Regions from separate parts of the Streptomyces sp. NPDC002092 genome, predicted to be linked through region 2. Evidence: riboswitches for the same ligand, from Rfam matches in the RefSeq annotation. Region 2 holds a riboswitch; the other holds the start of a gene.

Region 1 (4,430 bases), on a different contig from region 2:
GATGATGCACTCGTGCGCGACCAGCCCGCCCGGGCCGGTGTAGAGCACGGGGTAGTGCGGCTCCAGCCGCTTGGCGATGTAGTTGGCGCTCAGCACGGCCACCTGCGTGGCCCGCTTCAGCCCCTCGCCGCCCATGAGCCGGACGTACGCCCACGAGATCGGCAGGATGCCCGCGGAGCCCCAGGGAGCCGCGGAGATCGGCCCGACGCCCGTCGCCGGTCCTGCGGCCGGCTGCATCGGGTGGTTCGGCAGATACGGCGCCAGGTGCGCCCGCACACCGACCGGTCCGACGCCCGGCCCGCCGCCGCCGTGCGGGATGCAGAAGGTCTTGTGCAGGTTGAGGTGCGAGACGTCACCGCCGAAGTGCCCCGGCTTGGCGAGCCCCACAAGGGCGTTGAGGTTGGCGCCGTCGACGTACACCTGCCCGCCGGCCTCGTGCACCTGCGCGCAGATGTCGGCGACATGCTCCTCGAACACACCGTGCGTGGAGGGGTACGTGATCATCAGCACCGACAGCTCGTCGCGGTACTGCTCGATCTTCGCCCGCAGGTCCTCGATGTCGATCTCGCCGTCCTCGGCGGTCTTCACGACGACGACCTTCATCCCGGCCATCACTGCGCTGGCGGCGTTCGTACCGTGCGCGGACGACGGAATCAGACACACGGTCCGCTGTTCGTCCCCGTTGGCCCGGTGATATCCGCGTACGGCGAGCAGTCCGGCCAGCTCGCCCTGCGATCCGGCGTTGGGCTGCAGGGACACCTTGTCGTACCCGGTGACCTCGGCGAGCCGCTCCTCCAGCTCACGGATGAGGGTGAGGTAGCCCTGCGCCTGCTGGGCCGGCGCGAAGGGGTGCAGCTGCCCGAACTCGGGCCAGGTGACCGGCTCCATCTCGGTGGTCGCGTTGAGCTTCATGGTGCAGGAGCCCAGCGGGATCATGCCCCGGTCGAGCGCGTAGTCACGGTCGGCGAGCCTGCGCAGGTAGCGCAGCATCGCGGTCTCGGAGCGGTGCTCCTGGAAGACCGGGTGGGTGAGGTAGTCGTCGGTGCGCAGCAGTCCTGCGGGCAGGCAGTCCTCGGTCGCCGCGTCCAGCGCCTCGATGTCGCCCTCGACCCCGAACGCGGTCCACACGGCGCCCAGTTGGGCCCGTGCGGTGGTCTCGTCGCAGGCGATCGACACGTGGTCGGCGTCGACCAGGTGAAGGTTGACTCCGTTCTCACGAGCGGAGGCCAGCACCTCGGCGGCGCGGCCCGGCACCCGCACGGTGAGCGTGTCGAAGTAGGAGCCGTGCACGACCTCGACCCCACCGGCCTGAAGGCCCGCGGCAAGGATGGTGGCGTACCGGTGGGTGCGCCGCGCGATCGCCTTGAGCCCCTCAGGGCCGTGGTACACGGCGTACATCCCCGCCATGACGGCGAGCAGCACCTGGGCCGTGCAGATGTTGCTGGTGGCCTTCTCCCGCCGGATGTGCTGCTCCCGCGTCTGCAGCGCGAGCCGGTAGGCCTTGTGCCCGTCGGCATCCACGGAGACGCCCACCAGCCGGCCGGGCAGGCTGCGCGCGAACTTCTCGTGCACCGCCATGTAGCCCGCGTGCGGCCCGCCGAAGCCCATCGGCACACCGAAGCGCTGGGTGGTCCCGACCGCGATGTCCGCGCCGAGCTCCCCGGGCGACTTCAGCAGCGTCAGCGCCAGCAGGTCGGCGGCGACAGTGACGAGCGCACCGAGCTCGTGCGCCTGGTCGATGAGCGGCTTGATGTCGCGTACGACGCCGGAGGCGCCGGGGTACTGGACGAGTACGCCGTTGATCTCCCGCCCGGCGACCTCGGCCGGAATGCCGTCGCCGAGGTCGGCGACCACGACCTCCACACCCGTCGGCTCGGCACGGGTCTCGATCACGGCGATGGTCTGCGGCAGCACGTCCGCGTCGATCAGGAACAGGCCCTTCTTGTTCCTGCCCATGCGCCGGGACAGCGCCATCGCCTCGGCGGCGGCCGTCCCCTCGTCGAGCAGCGAGGCACCGGAGGTGGGCAGCCCGGTCAGGTCGGCGACCATGGTCTGGAAATTGAGCAGGGCCTCGAGCCGCCCCTGGGAGATCTCGGGCTGGTAGGGCGTGTAGGCCGTGTACCAGGCCGGGTTCTCCATCACATTGCGCAGGATGACGGGCGGAGTGAAGGTCCCGTAGTACCCGAGCCCGATCATGGAGTCGAGCACCTGGTTCCGGTCGGCGAGCGACCGCAGCTCGGCCAGCACCTCGGCCTCGGTACGCGCACCCGGGAGCTCCAGCGCATCCGAGTTCTTGATCACATCCGGCACCGCGGCGGCGGTCAGCTCGTCCAGCGAGCCATATCCGACATGTGCGAGCATCTTGGCCCGCGCCTCGTGATCAGGCCCGATATGGCGCTGCTCGAACGGGATTCCCTGTTCGAGCTCGGAGAGCGGAATGCGATGGGCGGTCATTGCGGAGGCCTCCTGGTCTGACACGACCTTCGAGGGGCACCACGGCACGGGTACCCGGACGGCCTCCCCCTCTGTCATCTCAACCTGAGAGCTTCACCGGGACACCCGAGGGCGCCCGGCTTTCACCGTCGGTGAGAGCGGAAGCCATCGACACCCGCCCTGCTTTCCAGAGTGACCTCGTCCGCGCGGTACGTGGGCCTGAGAGATTCCGGGGAGGATTTGCTCCTTCGGCGCCTCCGATGATGTCTGGAGGACTCTCCCGCACGGGGTCAGCAGCCGCTGTCAGCCTACCAGCGAGCACACCATCCGATCGTTCGAGTGGCCGCCATCACCAATCTGCTCTTTTGTAGTGCTTACGGATGAGTTGCGACCAAGTGGAGGGCCCGTGCAGACCGACATCGATCCGCGCAACCTGATCGGCCGCAAGGCGTTCGACCGCAACGGCACCAAGCTCGGCACCATCGACGAGGTCTACCTCGACGACGCGACCGGCGTGCCGGAGTGGGCGGCCATACGCACCGGCCTGTTCTCCCGGGACGCATTCGTCCCCCTGGAACCCAGCGAACTGATCGAAGGCACCCTCCACGTCCCCTTCGACCGGTCCCTCATCAAGGACGCCCCCGACTTCGGCGTCGGCCGCCACCTCTCCCCCGAACAGGAGCTTCAGCTCTACCACCACTACGGCCTGGACCTCCCCGCTCCGTCCCCCTTCCCGGACCATGACTTCGGCAAGCTCGCGGGCACGGAGGACGCGGACGCCTAGGCCCGTCGCCTGGATCGCCCCGGCCCCCGCGCGGACCAGCGCCCTCCCCCGTCAGGCGCCGACTTCGTGCACGGAGGCTCCGGGTCTCGCCGCCACCAACGGCAACGGGTCCGCCGGCTCCAGCTCAGGATCATCGGTGCGAAACGTCCGCACCCGCCCGGGCTCCGAATCCGGCGTCTCGAACCGCACGGTCACCCGCCCGAGCCCGCTTCCCTGCACCCACCCGTGCCCGAACTCGGCATGCCGCACATCGTGCCCGGCCGGCCACCGCCGTTCGACAACCACCTTCTGCTCCTCGGCGGGCTCCTCGTCCGCTTCGTCCGCCAGATGTTCCGCGCCGTCCCCCGCGGCCTGCGCGAACAGATCCTCCTGCGTGTAGTCGGCCAGCCCGCTCACCCCGACCCCCAGCAACCGCACACCCCCTGTCGTGTCCACCGAGTCCAGCAGCCGGGCGGCAGCCTCCCGCACCACCGCCGGATCGTCCGTGGGCCCGCGCAGCGTCTCGGAACGAGTCAGCGTCGAGAAGTCGTAGCGCCGCACCTTCAGCACGATGGTCCGCCCCGAAAGACCCGCACCTCGCAGCCGCCGCACACACCGGTCGGCCAGCCGCTGCACCTCCAGCCCCACCCTCACCCGGTCGTGGATGTCCACGTCGTACGTGTCCTCGACCGATACCGACTTGGCCTCCCGCTCGGCCACCACGGGCCGGTCGTCGTGCGCCAGCGCCATGGCGTACAACGCGTGTCCATGGGCCTTTCCCAGCAGCCGGACGAGCTCGTCCTCACCGGCCTCGGCGATCTCGTCGACCGTGGTGATGCCGGCCCGCCGCAGATGGTCCCCCGTGGCCGGCCCCACCCCCGGCAGCATCCGCACCGACATCGGTCCGAGCTTGGCCCGCTCGGTCCCGGGCTCGACCAGCACCAGCCCGTTCGGCTTGGCCTCCTCGGAGGCGATCTTCGCGAGCATCTTGCAGGCGGCGAGGCCCACGGACCCGGTGAGCCCCGTGTCCGCCCGTATGTCGGCGCGCAGCTTCTCCCCCACCAGCCGCGCCGACGCCGCGTCCCAGGCCGCCTCCCCGGCCTCCAGGTCCACGAAGGCCTCATCCAGGCTCAGGGGCTCCACCAGAGGCGACAGCGAGTGCAGCAGGCCCATGACCTGCTCGCTGATCGACCGGTAGAACCCGAAGCGCGGCACCAGATACGCGGCGTTCGGT
Region 2 (4,430 bases):
TCCGTCACGTCCAGGAGGACCAGGTTGACGGGCCACTGGGTGGGGATTTGGGTGATGGCCCGGCTCAGGGCCTCCAGGGGGAGGGCTCTGATGTCGCCCTCCCGCTGGGAGAGTTCGACGCCCACGAACATCACCGGGTCCGCCGTCTCGATGGCGGCGAGGCAGCGGCGGGCGGTGACGACCACTCCTGTCCCGGCGAACTCGGCGGAGGCCGCGGCGAGGAAGTCGATCGGGTCGTCCTGCCAGTCCGGCTCGAAGAGCTTGACCCGGCCGCCGGTTGCGGGGCCGTCCAGCGGGGTGCGGCCCACGCGGCACAGTTCGGCGACGGCGGGCGGCGGGAGCGGGATGCCGACCACGCCGTCCGGGTTCACCGCGAGGCCGACCTGCGGGGGCAGTCCGCGGGCGAACTCGACGGCCGGGGCGATCGTGTACGACATGTGGGAGCCGACCACCTGCCGGAACTGCTCCTCGGAGCTGAAGACCGGCACATAGGCCTGGCCCTCGATCTCCAGCGTGGGCAGGTCGAGGGGGCCGCTGTTCAGGTCGCCGCCGTTCGGCAGCGGCACCCAGACGAAGCTGCGGCCGAGCACCTCCAGGATCCGGCCGCCCGCCGAGGGGATGCCGAGGGAGGCCGACAGCACCTCCTCCAGCTCGTTGCCGGGCCATCCGCCGTGCGGATGGGGGTGCGCCTGCAAGGGAAAGTCCGCGGGAAGATCCGCTGCGAAGTCCATCTGTGTCCGACCGCCTGCTGAGAACCACTGCTGTGGCTGGAAAGGCTAGCGGGTGGGAGGGACAAAGGGGTTGGGCCGTGCGTCACCCCGTGAAACCGATTCTGCGCAGGACGTCCGCGGCGTCCCGGTCCAGCAGCACCGCCGAGCCGACGCCCTCGGGCAGGTCGCCCCGCTCGACCGCGCGGATCAGCCGGGCCGCTGCCGTGCGGTGGCGCAGGAAGGCGTAGCGCGAGACGCCGCGGCCGCGCTCGCGCTGGCCCTCCAGAGCCGTGCCGGGCGTGACGTCGAGCAGCAGCAGATGCAGGGTGCCGCCGCGGCGCCGGGCCTCGCGGGCCAGCCAGCCGCGCACCCAGGCCTGCGTACCGCAGTCGTGCACGACGACCCCTTCGCCGCTGCGCAGGGCGCGGCGCAGTCCCGCGTAGTGGGCGAGGCGGACGAGGGGCCGGTAGAGCGCGTAGGGCAGGAAGCGGGGCGTGCGGGCCTCCCAGCGGTCGCGGGCGTCCTGGGAGTCGATGCGGATGCCGCGGACGGCGCGCTCCATCAGCGTGGACTTGCCGCTGCCGGGCAGGCCGGTGACCACCACCAGGTCACGGGGGCCGAAGAGCAGGGCGTGCGGGCTGTACCCCGAGCGGTCGCGCAGATCGCGGACCACGGGTGCCGTGGGGGTCCCCCCGCGCGAGCGCAGCCGAGCATGGGGGAAGGCACCGCACGCGTCCTGGGCCGGGGCCGTGGGCTGCTTGGGCAGCGCGACGGCCGAGGTCGTGGCGTACACCGTGGTCCTGTTCACCGTGATCGTCCTTCCTGGGGGTCAGGAAAGCTTCTCCCCACTCTTTGTAAAGGGAAGGTAATGCACGGCGTCTCGTGGTTGTGTTCGGTTCCGGCCACAGCCCGGTCACAAAGAGGAGGTGCCGAAGAGGCGGTGCCGAGGAGGAGGGGGCGCGTGCAATGATGTGCGCGCAACTGCATACCGGCCGTTTGAATCCGCGCGGGAGAGTCCTGGCAGCCGAGTCTGCCGGGCGCCGAAGGAGCAAGTCCCTCCCTTGAATCTCTCAGGCCCCGTTACCGCGCGGGCGAGGCACATCTGAAAAGCGGGCCACCGGATCCGGTGGCCCCACCCAAGGTGCAAGCCATGACTTCATGGCGAACCTCTCAGGTTCCGATGACAGATGGGGAGGAACGACCTCGCCCGTCATGCACTCTGCCTGGGAGACGACCGTCCGATGAGCAGCACCGAACCCCGTCACACCGCGCTCGATGCTCTGCATCGCTCGCTCGGCGCGACGATGACCGACTTCGCCGGCTGGGACATGCCCCTGCGCTACGGCTCCGAGCGCGACGAGCACCTCGCCGTGCGGACGAAGGCCGGGCTCTTCGATCTCTCCCACATGGGCGAGATCACCGTGACCGGCCCGCAGGCCGCACAGCTCCTGAACTTCGCCCTGGTCGGCAACATCGCCTCCGTCGGCGTCGGCCGGGCCCGCTACACGATGATCTGCCGGGCCGACGGCGGCATCCTCGACGACCTGATCGTCTACCGGCTCGCCGACAGCGAGTACATGGTCGTCGCCAACGCCTCCAACGCGCAGGTGGTGCTGGACGCGCTGGTGGAGCGTTCGGCCGGCTTCGACGCCGAGGTGCGCGACGACCGGGACAGCTACGCGCTGATCGCCGTGCAGGGCCCCGAGTCCCCCGGCATCCTGAAGTCGCTCACCGACGCCGATCTCGACGGCCTCAAGTACTACGCCGGCCTGCCCGGCACCGTCGCCGGCGTCCCCGCCCTCATCGCGCGCACCGGCTACACCGGCGAGGACGGCTTCGAGCTGTTCGTCGCCCCCGGTGACGCCGAGAAGCTGTGGCAGGCGCTGACCGACGCCGGAGCGCCTGTCGGGCTGGTGCCCTGCGGGCTGTCCTGCCGGGACACCCTGCGCCTGGAGGCGGGCATGCCGCTGTACGGGCATGAACTGTCCACCTCGCTCACGCCGTTCGACGCCGGGCTCGGCCGGGTGGTGAAGTTCGAGAAGGAGGGCGACTTCGTGGGGCGCAAGGCGCTCCAGGAGGCGGCCGCCAGGGCTGCGGAGAACCCGCCGCGCGTCCTCGTCGGCCTGGTCGCCGAGGGCCGTCGGGTCCCGCGCGCCGGGTACGCCGTCGTCGCGGGCGGCGAGGTGATCGGCGAGGTCACCTCCGGTGCCCCCTCCCCCACGCTGGGCAAGCCGATCGCGATGGCCTACGTCGACGCGGCGCATGCGGCGCCGGGCACCGAGGGTGTCGGCGTGGACATCCGGGGCAGTCACGAGCCGTACGAGGTCGTGGCGCTGCCGTTCTACAAGCGGCAGAAGTAGACACTGACCGAGACTGGGCGAGGGGGCTCCGTCCCCGGACGTGACCCCGCGCACATTTTCGCTGCTCACATGCGTTTTCCGCACTCCCCCCTTCATCAGCACTCCACCGCGTACAGGAGAATTCAGGCCATGAGCAACCCCCAGCAGCTGCGTTACAGCAAGGAGCACGAGTGGCTGTCGGCCGCCGAGGACGGCGTCTCGACGGTCGGCATCACGGAGTTCGCGGCCAACGCGCTCGGCGATGTCGTCTACGCCCAGCTTCCCGAGGTGGGCTCCGCCGTGACCGCGGGTGAGACCTGCGGCGAGCTGGAGTCGACCAAGTCGGTCAGCGACCTGTACTCCCCCGTCACCGGTGAGGTCACCGAGATCAACGAGGACGTGGTGAACGACCCGTCCCTGGTCAACTCGGCTCCCTTCGAGGGAGGTTGGCTCTTCAAGGTCCGCGTCACGGAGGAGCCGGCCGACCTGCTCTCCGCCGACGAGTACACCGCCCAGAACGCCGGCTGAGGAGCCGTAGACGCATGTCCGTACTGAACACGCCCCTGCATGAGCTCGACCCGGAGATCGCCGCCGCGGTCGACGCCGAGCTGCACCGCCAGCAGTCCACCCTCGAGATGATCGCCTCGGAGAACTTCGCGCCGCTCGCGGTGATGGAGGCCCAGGGCTCGGTCCTGACCAACAAGTACGCCGAGGGCTACCCGGGCCGGCGCTACTACGGCGGCTGCGAGCACGTCGATGTCGCCGAGCAGATCGCCATCGACCGGCTCAAGGAGCTGTTCGGCGCCGAGTACGCCAACGTGCAGCCGCACTCGGGTGCCTCCGCCAACCAGGCCGCGCTGTTCGCGCTGGCCCAGCCCGGCGACACCATCCTGGGCCTGGACCTGGCGCACGGCGGGCACCTGACCCACGGGATGCGGCTGAACTTCTCCGGCAAGCAGTTCAACGTGGTCGCCTACCACGTGGACGACTCCGGTCTGGTCGACATGGCCGAGGTGGAGCGGCTGGCCAAGGAGCACCGCCCCAAGGTGATCATCGCCGGCTGGTCGGCCTACCCGAGGCAGCTGGACTTCGCGGAGTTCCGCCGGATCGCGGACGAGGTCGGCGCCTACCTGTGGGTGGACATGGCGCACTTCGCGGGGCTGGTGGCCGCCGGGCTGCACCCCAACCCGGTCGAGCACGCCGACGTGGTCACCTCCACCACCCACAAGACGCTGGGCGGGCCGCGCGGCGGCATCATCCTCGCGAAGAAGGACTTCGCGAAGAAGCTCAACTCGTCGGTCTTCCCGGGCTTCCAGGGCGGTCCGCTGGAGCATGTGATCGCGGCGAAGGCGGTCTCCTTCAAGGTCGCCGCGAGCGAGGA

What was found. Region 2 has a riboswitch for glycine ahead of gcvT (glycine cleavage system aminomethyltransferase GcvT). Riboswitches for the same ligand answer to the same signal wherever they lie in the genome.
Region 1: it holds a riboswitch for glycine, as region 2 does, so the genes downstream of both, gcvP (aminomethyl-transferring glycine dehydrogenase) here and gcvT (glycine cleavage system aminomethyltransferase GcvT) in region 2, are expected to answer to the same signal.

The regions. Positions count from the first base shown of each region.
Region 1 is NZ_JBSFDG010000017.1:9,102-13,531, reverse strand. Features, by position in the region: gene gcvP (aminomethyl-transferring glycine dehydrogenase) at 1-2,454, opposite strand, end outside; glycine riboswitch at 2,631-2,726, opposite strand; gene ACWCRD_RS33555 (PRC-barrel domain-containing protein) at 2,840-3,217, shown strand; gene ACWCRD_RS33550 (DNA polymerase IV) at 3,269-4,430, opposite strand, start outside.
Region 2 is NZ_JBSFDG010000028.1:46,218-50,647, reverse strand. Features, by position in the region: gene ACWCRD_RS40935 (enhanced serine sensitivity protein SseB) at 1-731, opposite strand, end outside; gene ACWCRD_RS40930 (AAA family ATPase) at 814-1,518, opposite strand; glycine riboswitch at 1,708-1,806, shown strand; glycine riboswitch at 1,807-1,907, shown strand; gene gcvT (glycine cleavage system aminomethyltransferase GcvT) at 1,952-3,070, shown strand; gene gcvH (glycine cleavage system protein GcvH) at 3,200-3,577, shown strand; gene glyA (serine hydroxymethyltransferase) at 3,592-4,430, shown strand, end outside.